DNA from 4 places in the Bacillus sp. V33-4 genome. Region 2 is predicted to be linked to each of the others. Evidence: riboswitches for the same ligand, from Rfam matches in the RefSeq annotation. Region 2 holds a riboswitch; each other region holds the start of a gene.
What was found. A riboswitch is a leader RNA that binds a small molecule or an ion and turns the genes downstream of it on or off. The one in region 2 is predicted to bind S-adenosylmethionine.

Region 1 (3,058 bases), on a different contig from region 2:
CCGGCGTTCTTTCCGTTGCCCGAAGCGGAGACCATATTGTTGCAACGGACGATTTATATGGAGGCAGCTATCACTTATTGAAAGAAGAGCTTCACGAGCTTGGGATTGAAACGACATTCACTTCCTTTTCTGATCTTAAGAGCGTTGAGGAAGCAATCCGGGAGAACACGGTGCTTCTTTATACGGAGTCGATTACAAATCCGCTTCTTCGTGTAGAAAAGCTTGAAGCGATTGTCGAGCTTGCCAAAAAGTACGACCTTTTTACACTTGTTGATAATACGTTTGCCACTCCTTATCATTGTAAGCCGTTCATACTTGGAATCGATCTTGTCGTGCACAGTGCGACAAAATATATTGGCGGGCATAGCGATATCACCGCTGGCGTGCTTGTCGGCAGAGAGGAATTAATCAGCAAAGCAAGAGCAAAAATTGTCAATTTAGGCGCAAATCTCAGTCCTTTCGAAGCATGGTTAACATGCCGGGGTCTGAAAACGCTGGCTGTCAGAATGAAGACACAATCAGAAAACGCTAAACGGCTGGCTGAGGCTATGCAGAATCATCAATTCGTAGCAAAAACCTATTATCCATTTAGCGCAAATCCTGAAAACTTTGGGGCAATGGTAACGATTGAGCTTGATAAACATGTTGATGTCAGCGAATTTTTCCGCTCCTTAACATGGGTGAAAATTGTTCCGACACTTGCCGGAGTAGAGACGACTGTTTCGCACCCGCTCAAGACATCCCATCGTGCGCTTCCACCGGAAACTTGTGCTGAACTGGGTATCACGAACGAGGTCGTCCGAATTTCGGTCGGTATTGAGCATTATGAAGACATTATCGTTGAATTCGAGAATGCCATTAAAAAGGCGCTAAATTGAGTAAATTTGAAATGTAATAAGCTAAACTGAAAAACGAATGAAGTTGTCTAGATATACAGGAGTATGCCGTAGGAAATGAATAATACTAACTTAACATTAAATAACAGTTCGTTTTTCATTAAAGAATTGCTTTATGAAATTCATTCAATTAAAAAAATACAAAAAAATTTATATTTTTAGTCATTTGTTATTGACTAAAAAAATAAACTTTACTATAATCCTTTATAAAGTTAACAGTTTAGTGTTTTAATCAAATAAAATATCTCTTATCCAGAGTGACGGAGGGAACAGGCCCGAAGATGTCCGGCAACCTTCAAGCCCCAAGCTTGAAAAGGTGCTAATTCCTGCAGGCAGCATGATGCTGTTTGAAAGATAAGAGGAGGGGCCCCCTCTTCTTATGAAGAGGGGGCTTTTATTGTTTTACAAAATTTGAAAAAAAGCCGGTTCTCATTGATGCAGTGGCGCTGAACGTTCACGAGAGCTTGTTAAACATTAAACCTATTATTCTTATAAAATTAATCAGATTTGGGAGGAAATAAAATGTCACAATCTTATGATACTTACGATTTAGAAACGATCCTTTTACACGGAGGGCAGTCACCTGACCCGACCACAGGCTCAAGAGCCGTTCCAATCTATCAAACAAGTTCATATGTTTTTCATAATACAGAACATGCCCAAAGTTTATTTTCCCTTGATGAGCCTGGCAATATCTATTCAAGAATTGGAAATCCAACCGTTGATGTTTTCGAAAAAAGGCTAGCCTTGCTTGAAGATGGGGTTGCCGCTGTGGCTACATCTTCCGGAATGGCCGCGATTGCCCTGTCGATCATGAATATTGCCCAGGCTGGCGATGAAATTGTTGCTGCGTCAAGCTTGTACGGAGGAACATATAATTTATTCGCGATTACCCTGCCAAAGTACGGTATTAAAGTTCATTTCGTTGATGCAACTGATCCGGAAAATTTCAGGAAAGCAATTACACCTAAAACCAAGGCCGTTTATGGAGAGATCATCGGAAATCCAAGCTTGCGCGTTTTTGATATTGAAGCAGTGGCTGAAATTGCCCATGAACATGGAGTGCCATTAATTATTGATAATACTTTTGCTTCCCCATATTTGTGTAAACCAATCCAATGGGGTGCTGATATCGTTGTCCATTCAGCGACAAAATGGATTGGCGGACATGGAACAACAATTGGCGGTATCGTGATTGACGGCGGACGCTTTAATTGGAACAGTGAGAAATTCCCTGGTTTTACAGAACCAGATCCAAGCTATAATGGCTTGCGCTATGCCAATGATTTTGGAACGCTTGCTTTCAGCACAAAGCTGCGCGTCCAGTTATTGCGCGATTTCGGTTCATCGTTAAGCCCGCACAGTGCGTTTTTACTGCTGCAGGGGCTTGAAACGCTTCATTTAAGAGTTGAAAAACATAATGAAAATGCCTTGAAGGTTGCAGACTTTCTAAAAGCTCATCCTGCTGTCGAGTGGGTATCCTATCCGGGACTTGAAGAGCATTCAGCTCATGAACTGGCCAAGAAATACTTAGGGGGCGGATTCGGGTCGATCGTCAACTTTGGAATTAAGGGTGGACGTGACACCGGGAAAACGGTCATCGACCATGTTGCACTATGGTCCCATGTTGCCAATGTCGGGGATGCTAAGTCGTTGATTATCCATCCGGCCTCAACTACGCATCAGCAACTGAGTGCTGAGGATCTCATTAAAACAGGGGTTACTGAAGAATTGATCCGCTTATCGATCGGGATTGAATCGGTGCGCGATTTAACAAACGATTTGGACCGTGCTTTCTTCGAAGCAACTGGGCTTTCTTCCAAAGGAGAAGTAAAGGGCGATGTCGCAGTGAATGATGAAGGTGTGATTCGTTGGGCCCTTCAATCACCAACTATTCGTGAAACAGAGAACGGCAATGAAGTTCAGCGTGCAAAGACATTGGCTGTTGTCGGGCTAAGCAGCAATCCGGGCCGCCCGAGCCACCGTCTGGCAAGGAAAATGCAGCGGCTTGGCTACCGTATCATTCCGGTCAATCCTCGAGAAACGGAAGTCCTTGGCGAAAAGGCCTATCCGGATTTAACGTCGATTCCGTTTAAAGTTGATATTGTCCAGGTATTCCGCAGCCCTGAAGCGGCGGTCGAAATTGCCGAAGAAGCAGGCAA
Region 2 (3,058 bases):
CAGTATCGAGCGGTATGGCTGCGATTACGACAGCGATTTTAAATGTTGCCGAGGCTGGCGATGAAATTGTTGCATCTGCTAATCTTTATGGCGGCACCTATAATCTGTTCGCGGTCACTTTGCCGAAGTACGGGATAAAGGTAAAGCTCGTTGATTCCACAGACCCTAATGAAATTACACGGGCAATTACGGAAAAAACGAAGGCTGTCTTTGCAGAAACAATCGGAAACCCGAGCTTGAGAGTTTTGGATATTGAAGCTGTTGCAGAGGCAGCACATAGTGCTGGTGTTCCATTAATCATTGACAATACATTTGCTACACCGTATTTATGCAGGCCGATTGAGCACGGTGCGGATATTGTTATCCACTCGGCCACGAAATGGCTCGTCGGGAATGGGACCACTCTTGGCGGGATCATTGTAGATGGAGGGAAGTTTGATTGGAGCTCAGCTAAGTTCCCGGGTTTTAATGAGCCTGATTCAAGCTATCACGATCTTGTTTATAGTGAAGCATTGGGTCCAGCAGCGTTCATTGTTAAAGCGAGAGTCCAGCTTCTTCGCGATTTGGGACCGGCACTGAGCCCGCAAAACGCTTTTCAATTCACACTTGGATTGGAAACCCTTCATGTGAGAATGAAGGAGCATGTTGCCAACACGAAAATCATGATTGAGTATCTGGAAAACCACCCTGCAGTAAAATGGATTCTTTATCCGGGGCATAAAGCCCATCCTGATAAGAAATTAGCTGAAAAGTATTTGCCGAAAGGGGCAGGTTCTGTTGTCGTATTTGGAATCGAAGGAGGAAGAAAAGCTGGCGAAAAATTGATTAACTCTTTGTCATTATGGGCGCATGTTGCGAATGTCGGAGATGCGAAAAGCTTAATCATTCATCCAGCAAGCACGACCCACCAACAGCTTGATGCAGATGGACTGGCGGCAGCCGGTGTGCCAGAAGACCTTATTCGTGTATCGATTGGAATCGAAAATGCCGAAGATTTAATTGAAGATTTAGAACAAGCAATTGAAAAAGCAACAGGCATCATTTCAAGGACGGCCCATGTATAATTTTTAGACGATTTCAGCGGAAAAACTTTGTCGTTGACACTCTTTTTTATCCGTGATACGATATCACTCATAATTAAAAACTGCTTATTTTCAGGCAAAAACCAATTTAATATAAAAGAAGATTTTGCGCTCTTATCAAGAGAGGTGGAGGGATGTGCCCGTTGAAGCCCGGCAACCATCATTGAACATTTATTCAATGAAATGGTGCCAATTCACACAAAGCTTGAGGCTTTGGGAGATGAGAGAAAGGACATAGATGATATGCCTTTCTGCTCACAGAGCAGAAAGGCTTTTTATTTGCGCGCTTATCGGGATAGATACGAGTTTGTATTAGTAATGCATTCAAAATGGTATAGCGATGTAAGGGCAGTTTTTAATGTTAAGTTAGCCCACGGGGTGAATCGGATTTAAGAGGGTGAATCAGTTGATTACGATAAAAAACGTAAAAAAGATTTATCCTTCTAAAAATGGACAGATTAGCGCAGTAGAAGACGTGAACCTGGAAATAAAAGAAGGAGAAATCTTTGGTGTCATCGGATATAGCGGCGCTGGAAAAAGTACTTTGATTCGCATGCTGAACGGTCTTGAGATTCCGACTGAGGGATCGATTACCGTAGCTGGGCGTCAGGTGTCACAAATCAAGGGCAGCCAGCTTCGCAAGGCGCGCCAGGAGATCAGTATGATCTTCCAGCACTTTAATTTGCTTTGGTCAAGAACAGTACGTGAAAATATTGCTTTTCCTCTTGAAATTGCCGGGCTGAGAAAGCCGGAAAGATTAAAGCGTGTCAATGAATTGATTAAATTGGTCGGACTGGAAGGGCGGGAAGATGCCTACCCTTCACAATTGAGCGGCGGGCAGAAACAGCGGGTCGGAATAGCAAGAGCACTGGCCAACAATCCGAAAGTGCTTCTATGCGATGAAGCAACATCTGCCCTTGACCCGCAAACTACGGACTCTATTCTTGAGCTGCTCGTAGATATTAATAAACGCCTTGGGTTGACGATCGTGTTGATTACCCATGAGATGCATGTGATCCGGAAAATTTGCCATCGGGTCGCTGTAATGGAAAGTGGGCGGGTTGTCGAACTTGGAGATGTGCTCGATGTATTTAAAAATCCACAGCAGCCGATCACGAGAAGATTTGTTCAGCAAGTTACCGAACCGGAGGAAACAAAGGAAACGATTGAGCACTTGCTGGAAAGCTATCCGCACGGCCAGGTCGTTCAACTGACCTTCGTAGGGGAAGGTACAGAACAGCCGTTAATTACAAACCTGATCCGAAATTATCAGGTGACGATTAACATCTTGCAGGGTAAAATTTCCAAAACCCAGAATGGCTCTTATGGAACACTATTTATCCATATTGATGCCGCAGAAGCAGAGGCAGCGAAGGCAATTGATTACATACGCACCCAGCAGGTTGGGGTGGAGGTGATCACGAATGATTGAAACAATGCTGCCTAATGTAGATTGGGAAAAAATGTGGGAAGCGACAACCGAAACGCTTTATATGACAGGTATTTCCGTTCTCGCTACGTTTGTTTTAGGTCTACTGCTCGGACTGTTGCTGTTTTTGACGTCTAAAGGGAATATTTGGGAAAATCGATTGGTTAATTTAGTTATCAGCAGCTTTGTTAATATTTTTCGTTCAATCCCGTTTATTATTTTAATTGTTCTATTAATTCCTTTTACAAAATTCATTATTGGAACGATGATTGGAGAAAATGCCGCCCTTCCCGCGCTGATCATCGGCGCAGCGCCTTTTTATGCGCGAATGGTCGAAATTGGCCTGCGAGAAATTGATAAAGGGGTTGTTGAAGCGGCCAAATCAATGGGTGCATCAACAAGCACAATCATTTGGAAGGTGCTTCTTCCAGAATCGATGCCTGCTCTTGTCTCAGGAATTACCGTAACGGCGATCGCTCTGGTCGGCTACACGGCGATGGCAGGCGTAATCGGTGCCGGAGGACTTGGAAACCTCGCATACCTTGAT
Region 3 (3,058 bases), on a different contig from region 2:
CAAAGATTAATTTTTTCATTCCATTGTCTCCTTTTTCAATACTGACTGTCGTAACTGTATTAAAGCTTCCTCCGTCACATTGACCGGAATCGAGCAATTTGGTGCTAAAATAAATGGTTGATTTGCCATAATGCTCAGAGCTTCCTCAGCTTGAACACGAATCCGGCCAATATCATTTGCCGCAAACAACGCGTGGTCGACACCACCTACTTTTGTCGCGTTCAATGCTGCATCGAGATCAGGATTGCCTGCCGCCTTCGTATCCCAGCTAATCCCATCAATTGGGTAGTCGTTAAACCGTTCGGGATGGGCATGTGCCCCGCAGGTGTGCAGGATTCGCTTCCCTTGTTGGGCCGCTTCCAGCACAATGAGATCATAAGGTCTGGAAAACTCATTGAAGGCAGCCTCCTCAAACATATCCGGGTTAGCAGTACCGGTTACAGCGTAGAAGATGCCATCTGCGCCGGCACGATTCAATTCTATTACATAATCCGCCAATGTCAGCGCAATTGCATGTAAGGCGCGATGAACACCGGTTCTTTGTTCTGACAATAATGCTGCAATGGTGACAGGATCTCCACTGCCATAGACCGTATCATTCACATAAGCCGACTGGCCAGCCAGGAATAACAGCACCGTTAATGGTGAAAAGATCGTTTGGACAAGCGGAGTATCAGGCAGCCCTTGACGAATTTGTTTTACAGCCTCCAATTGCTCTTTTAATGGCGTGGATTCTATAGCTTTTTTTTCACGAATATCCCAAACATCTGAAGCTTTTTGGATGACTGCGCGTGTTTGTTTCGGAAAAACCGATCTATAATCCTGAAAATCGTATGTATTTCCCCATGCTTCTGCATAATACGTTGCCCGCGGATTGATTTTGACCCAGTCCCAATCGAACTGCTTCGTAAAAGCAACGGTCGCTTCTGCTAAGTCTTTAGCATTCTGTTCTTTGTCTAAAATATGGCGCCAGCCGCTGACTATTGGGCGGTCTGCCCGTTCACCGGACAATAAAGCTGCAAAACGTTGTTTCTTGTTCCATTCGCCCACTACTATATACCCTCCTTTTCCGCAGTAAAAAACCCTTCTTAAATCATTAAGAAGAGTAAGATGTCCTGCAAAGACGCCTCTTATCTTCCAAGCCTTGTGCTTGTTGGAATTAGCACAGTACTCCCTTAAAAAGAGTCCGCTGCCGAGGTTTCACCGGGCCAAATCCCTTCACCTCTCTAGATAAGAAAACCAAGTAATTTAATAAGATTAATAAGATAATAGCACTTGAGAAATAAACCGTCAATTGAATAACTTCATAATTTCATAAGTTCGAAACTTTGCCACAAATAAGTTTGTATTGCGAAACAATTCCAAAATAGACTTGCTCCTCATGAATGGAGCTTGCTTTGACTGAGCAGCCACTCGAAAAATTCCGGGTTGTTATACGTTTCCGTCCATGAATCATGCTTTGCATCTGGATAGACCGAAAACTTTACATTCCCTCCAGCTGCTTGAAGAGCAGCCACCATCTGTTCCGTCTCTTCAATTGGAATGATATCATCCTTCGCGCCATGAAAAGTCCAAACAGGGACATCTTTTAATCGATGAACGTTTTCTGCCGATCCGCCCCCGCATATGGGTGCTACCGCCGCAAACCTTTCAGGATTCTGGATCGCAAGCTCCCATGTACCATAACCGCCCATACTTAAGCCGGTTAGATAAATTCTGCTCTCATCAACCCGGTATTTTTGAATCGTCTGATCCAGCAAATTGATAACAGCATCCAACTCTAACAGCCAGTTCGAATATCGGTCCACATAATTGGGGCACTGCGGTGACAAAAGAATAAATGGTAGTTCCTTAGTCTCTGCCAGCTTCGGTAGCCCATTCCTTTTAAGAAACTCTACATTATTGCCACGCTCTCCGACTCCATGAAGAAATAGGACAAGCGGATAAGCCTTCTCCTGGTCAAAATGGTAGTCTTCCGGCAAATGTAATAGATAATCTAAGTTGACTTGTTTTCTTACGGTAATTTCTTTTTGAAATCGACCAGCTGTTTGCTTCATGTTAATCCTCTCTTCTTGAAAAAATAAAGTGTAAAGCTGCCTAATAGAATAGACAGCCCAGTAATAATTCTGATTGTTTCCACTTTATCACATTACATCTCTTTTCCGAAACAAAGTCAGCTTACCTGAAAACTGAGCTCCAAAAGTGCAGATCAAATGGATATCGCTGTTTCCTTCACACCAATGTTTACTTTCAAGCTAACCTTATCTCCAGGAATAAAGCGTTTATTAAAAACTGATGAATATACACTAAACGTTTGATCATTCACTAATACACTATAATGAATTTCATTTCCCTGAAACTGGGCGAAAAGAATTTCTCCCGTTACTTCGCCTCGTTCCGCTTCGGTGACTACCCATTGTTCGGGCCTGATCGGGTATAGATGTTGCTTTTTGAGTTCGACCGAAGTTCCCATATCCGGCCAGCTGACATGCGGAAAACCATCAGGAATAAAGGTATCGATATTGATCCATTTTCCGGTTATTAAATTGCTTTTTCCAACAAAAGTGGAAACAAACACAGTTCTGGGTTTCGTATAAATAGCTTCCGGCGGGTCAACTTGCTCAATTTCACCTTTATTCATGACCACAATTCTGTCCGACATAGCGAGAGCCTCACTTTGATCATGGGTAACGTAGACAACGGTTGTGCCCAACTGCCGGTGAATTCCCTGAATTTCTTTACGCATTTCCATCCTTAGTTCCGCATCGAGCGCACTGAGTGGTTCATCCATAAGCAATAAAGCCGGGCGGGGGACGATCGCCCTTGCTAAAGCAACGCGCTGGCGCTGGCCTCCCGACAGTTCGGAAGGATATCGGTTCTTTAAATTCTCAAGGCCGACCATTTCAAGCGTCTCGCTAACACGGTCAGCCTGTTCCTGTCTATCTTTGATTTTCCCATAACGATGGTGTTTAAGCGGAAAATATACATGCTCGGAGACTGTCATGTGCGGCCAGAGGGCGAAAGATTGAAATACCATACTAATATTTCGTTTTTCTGG
Region 4 (3,058 bases), on a different contig from region 2:
ATCCGCGCCTACTTTAATGGCCAGGTTTCCGCTTGTCCCCATAAACCAATCACGTTGTGCAAGTTCATCTTTGACGTCGGCGAGCTCCTGCCACCTTTCCTGAAGAAGACTCATGCTCTCACCCCTATCTTCTCTCTTATAGAATCGATGCAATCAAAGAAAGTATTAAATGGTTTGTAAGGAAGCCCGAGCTCTTCACATTTCCTGGCAAGTAAGTCCCTTGCAAGAATAAAATCAGCTTGCTTGGCTGCCTCGACATCTGTGATCGAATCACCAATGACAATCTTATCGAGATTTTCTCCATCCAGGCTGCGGATGACAGAAGGTTTGCAGCAGCCGCAGCCGTTGGAGCAGTGACTGTCACAGCTGTGAGGCCACAGTATCTTTATTCTTTCAGCGCTGAAATCAGATCCGTTACAATATAAGCCTGTAATTGGTCCAGTCCCCTCCAGAATCGGCTCTACAAAAAAGTCGATTCCGCCACTGACAATATAAAGCGGGATATCTTTGTCAGCCAAAAAGGCGGCAAACTCCTTAAATCCAGCCCTGATTACTGCATGTTCAACCGCAAATTCAATAATCTCCTCCTTTAGAGAGCTGGGGAGGAGCGAGAATAGCTTTCCCACACCTTCCTTGATCGAAATTTGCCCGGAAAGAATCTGCTCCTTCAGCTGTTCCGACTCGGAAGGCGCAAATTTCTGCATGATCGCAATAATATTGTCCTGCTCGGTGATCGTCCCGTCAAAATCGCAAAATACAGCAAGCTTTTTCATTATGCAGTCACCTCTTGATGGCCCCATAGTTCGATCGCTGCCCGCAACTCATCATGCTGTTTTGCTTTATCCAGCAAAGATTGCCCATTTAAAACCGCTTCGATCGCTTGCCTGAATGCAAGGCCGCCCCCTTTTGCGCCATCCGGATGACCGTGAATACCGCCGCCTGCGTTTATTACGCTGTTATTTCCAAAGTCTCTGTACAATAATGGCACGAGGCCTGGATGAATTCCTGCCGACGGCACTGGAAACACTGGTTTAAACGCATCTTCTGTTGTCAAAGCCTCTGCGATTGACAAAACCTGTTCTTTTTCAAGGGCAACCGAGCCGTATGGAGACGGAAACAAAGATAAATCCGCTCCTGCATATCGCAATAATTTTCCTAATAACAACGAATAAGACAGTCCATATACCGATGATGAAGCGAGTGCACCACTGACAGCCGGATGGGCCATAATCGGCAAGGCAATGCTGTCGTCCTCCCGCAATTCCTGAAGGATATCGAGTCCGTAAGCAAAAACATTGAACAATAATAGATCCGCCCCAAGCTCGGCTGCCTTTTTCGCCTTATCCCTGAGAGCCGATGAGCGGCCAGTCAGGTTCACCGCATATAAGGTCCGCTGTCCTGACTGCTCATAGATTTCCGTTAACACCTTTTTCCCTTCGGAAATTCTCGCTGCAAACGGAGCCAGATCGTTCTCGAACAAAATTTCGTCATCCTTGACAATATCGACTCCACCCAGAGCTTGTTCTTTCAGCTGCGCAAGCAAGTACGGCAAGTCCCTGCCGATTACGCCTTTATAAATACTCATTAGCAACGGCCGGTTATAAACATTTACTTTTTCACGAATTCCCTCAATTCCAAAACGGGGACCGGGAAAAAGGGCTTTCAAGGAATCACTAAACTGCAAGTCTATTAATTTTATTTTTCCATCCAGTGATAACTTCCCAAAAACGGTTGTTAAGATCGCCGGTAAATCCGCTGAAAAATTTACAGCAGGGTAGGCAATTTTAATCAGTGCCTTTGTTTCCTCTTTGCTGCTTTCTTCCGAAAGACCTTCGACAGAGACAACACGCCCTTTGTGCTTTTTCAATTGTTTTTGCTCTAAGTAGGGCAGAGTTGTCCATGACCCTATCGTCAAGCCGAGGGCAATTTCCTCTGCTTTCTTCTCGGGATTATGTTTAGCATCATAGACTGAATATGTAGCAATTATTTCACTCATGCCGATCATCCTTTCCTTAAACGCGAGGGCCAACTTTTTCATTTTGGCCACAAAAAAACCTCTTCAGAAAGAAGAGGTTAGCATCTCAAACTAACATCTCCTTATCTTTCAGCGAATGCTGCAAGAATTAGCACCGTGCCTGGAATAATCCAAGTCGGTTGCCGGGCTTCATCGGGCTCGTCCCTCCGCCTGCTCTTGATAAGAAAACGATTTTCATATAATCATGTTCATGATAGTTCAAATTAATTTGGATTATCGCAGGAAATTTCCCAGTTGTCAATCCCCTTTATCAAATATTTCTAAAGATTCGATTCTTCTGACTGCTTCCTGCAATCGTTCTTCCGAGGTTAATAGCCCTGCTCTGACATAGCCTTCACCCCATTGCCCAAATCCTATTCCCGGTGCGACCACAATATGGGCATTTTCGAGCAAATAGTCGGAAAATTGCTGGGATGTAAACGCAGGCGGTACTTTTAGCCAGGCGAAGAATGAACCTTTTGGCGCTGCAACCTCCCAGCCTATCGATTGCAGCCCGTTAATAAACGTGTTTCGCCGCGATTCATATAATTGGTTCAGTTCCTCTACACATTCCTGCGATTCCAGTAAAGCTGCTGCCGCCGCTTCCTGTACTGCTCCAAAAAGGCTGACATAAAGGTGGTCCTGAAGCAAATTGATCGCACTGATTACGCTTTTATTACCAATAGCGAAACCAACTCTCCAGCCGGCCATGTTATACGTCTTCGATAAAGTGTAAATTTCAATGCCGACTTCCTTGGCGCCTTCCGCCTGCAAAAAGCTGATTGGTTTTTGCTGATCAAAACCGATTGCTCCATATGCGAAATCATGGACAACGCAAATGTCATGCTGTTTCGCAAGCGTTACGGTCTCTGCAAAGAACGGAAGGGTCGCAGTTGCTCCGGTCGGATTGTTCGGGTAATTCAGGAACATTAACTTTGCTTTTGCTAATGCGTCCGCGCTTAAATCATGATAATCAGGGAGAAAACCGTTCTGCTCAAGCAATGGCATATACAACATTTCCGCTCTCGCCAATGCTACCCCAGA

Region 1: linked by a shared signal. The riboswitch ahead of CVD23_RS04630 (PLP-dependent aspartate aminotransferase family protein) and the one ahead of CVD23_RS09855 (methionine ABC transporter ATP-binding protein) in region 2 are both predicted to bind S-adenosylmethionine.
Region 3: linked by a shared signal. The riboswitch ahead of CVD23_RS10735 (uroporphyrinogen decarboxylase family protein) and the one ahead of CVD23_RS09855 (methionine ABC transporter ATP-binding protein) in region 2 are both predicted to bind S-adenosylmethionine.
Region 4: linked by a shared signal. The riboswitch ahead of mtnW (2,3-diketo-5-methylthiopentyl-1-phosphate enolase) and the one ahead of CVD23_RS09855 (methionine ABC transporter ATP-binding protein) in region 2 are both predicted to bind S-adenosylmethionine.

What each region holds. Positions count from the first base shown of each region.
Region 1 covers NZ_PGVC01000010.1:62,321-65,378, reverse strand. Annotated here, with positions in the region: gene CVD23_RS04635 (trans-sulfuration enzyme family protein) at 1-878, shown strand, start outside; SAM riboswitch class I at 1,142-1,257, shown strand; gene CVD23_RS04630 (PLP-dependent aspartate aminotransferase family protein) at 1,419-3,058, shown strand, end outside.
Region 2 covers NZ_PGVC01000024.1:112,809-115,866, reverse strand. Annotated here, with positions in the region: gene CVD23_RS09860 (O-acetylhomoserine aminocarboxypropyltransferase/cysteine synthase family protein) at 1-1,064, shown strand, start outside; SAM riboswitch class I at 1,194-1,309, shown strand; gene CVD23_RS09855 (methionine ABC transporter ATP-binding protein) at 1,489-2,514, shown strand; gene CVD23_RS09850 (methionine ABC transporter permease) at 2,507-3,058, shown strand, end outside.
Region 3 covers NZ_PGVC01000027.1:43,193-46,250, forward strand. Annotated here, with positions in the region: gene CVD23_RS10730 (MetQ/NlpA family ABC transporter substrate-binding protein) at 1-19, opposite strand, end outside; gene CVD23_RS10735 (uroporphyrinogen decarboxylase family protein) at 16-1,050, opposite strand; SAM riboswitch class I at 1,128-1,237, opposite strand; gene CVD23_RS10740 (prolyl oligopeptidase family serine peptidase) at 1,380-2,057, opposite strand; gene CVD23_RS10745 (ABC transporter ATP-binding protein) at 2,210-3,058, opposite strand, start outside.
Region 4 covers NZ_PGVC01000032.1:85,423-88,480, reverse strand. Annotated here, with positions in the region: gene CVD23_RS12605 (methylthioribulose 1-phosphate dehydratase) at 1-114, opposite strand, end outside; gene CVD23_RS12600 (2-hydroxy-3-keto-5-methylthiopentenyl-1-phosphate phosphatase) at 111-773, opposite strand; gene mtnW (2,3-diketo-5-methylthiopentyl-1-phosphate enolase) at 773-1,996, opposite strand; SAM riboswitch class I at 2,095-2,201, opposite strand; gene CVD23_RS12590 (pyridoxal phosphate-dependent aminotransferase) at 2,273-3,058, opposite strand, start outside.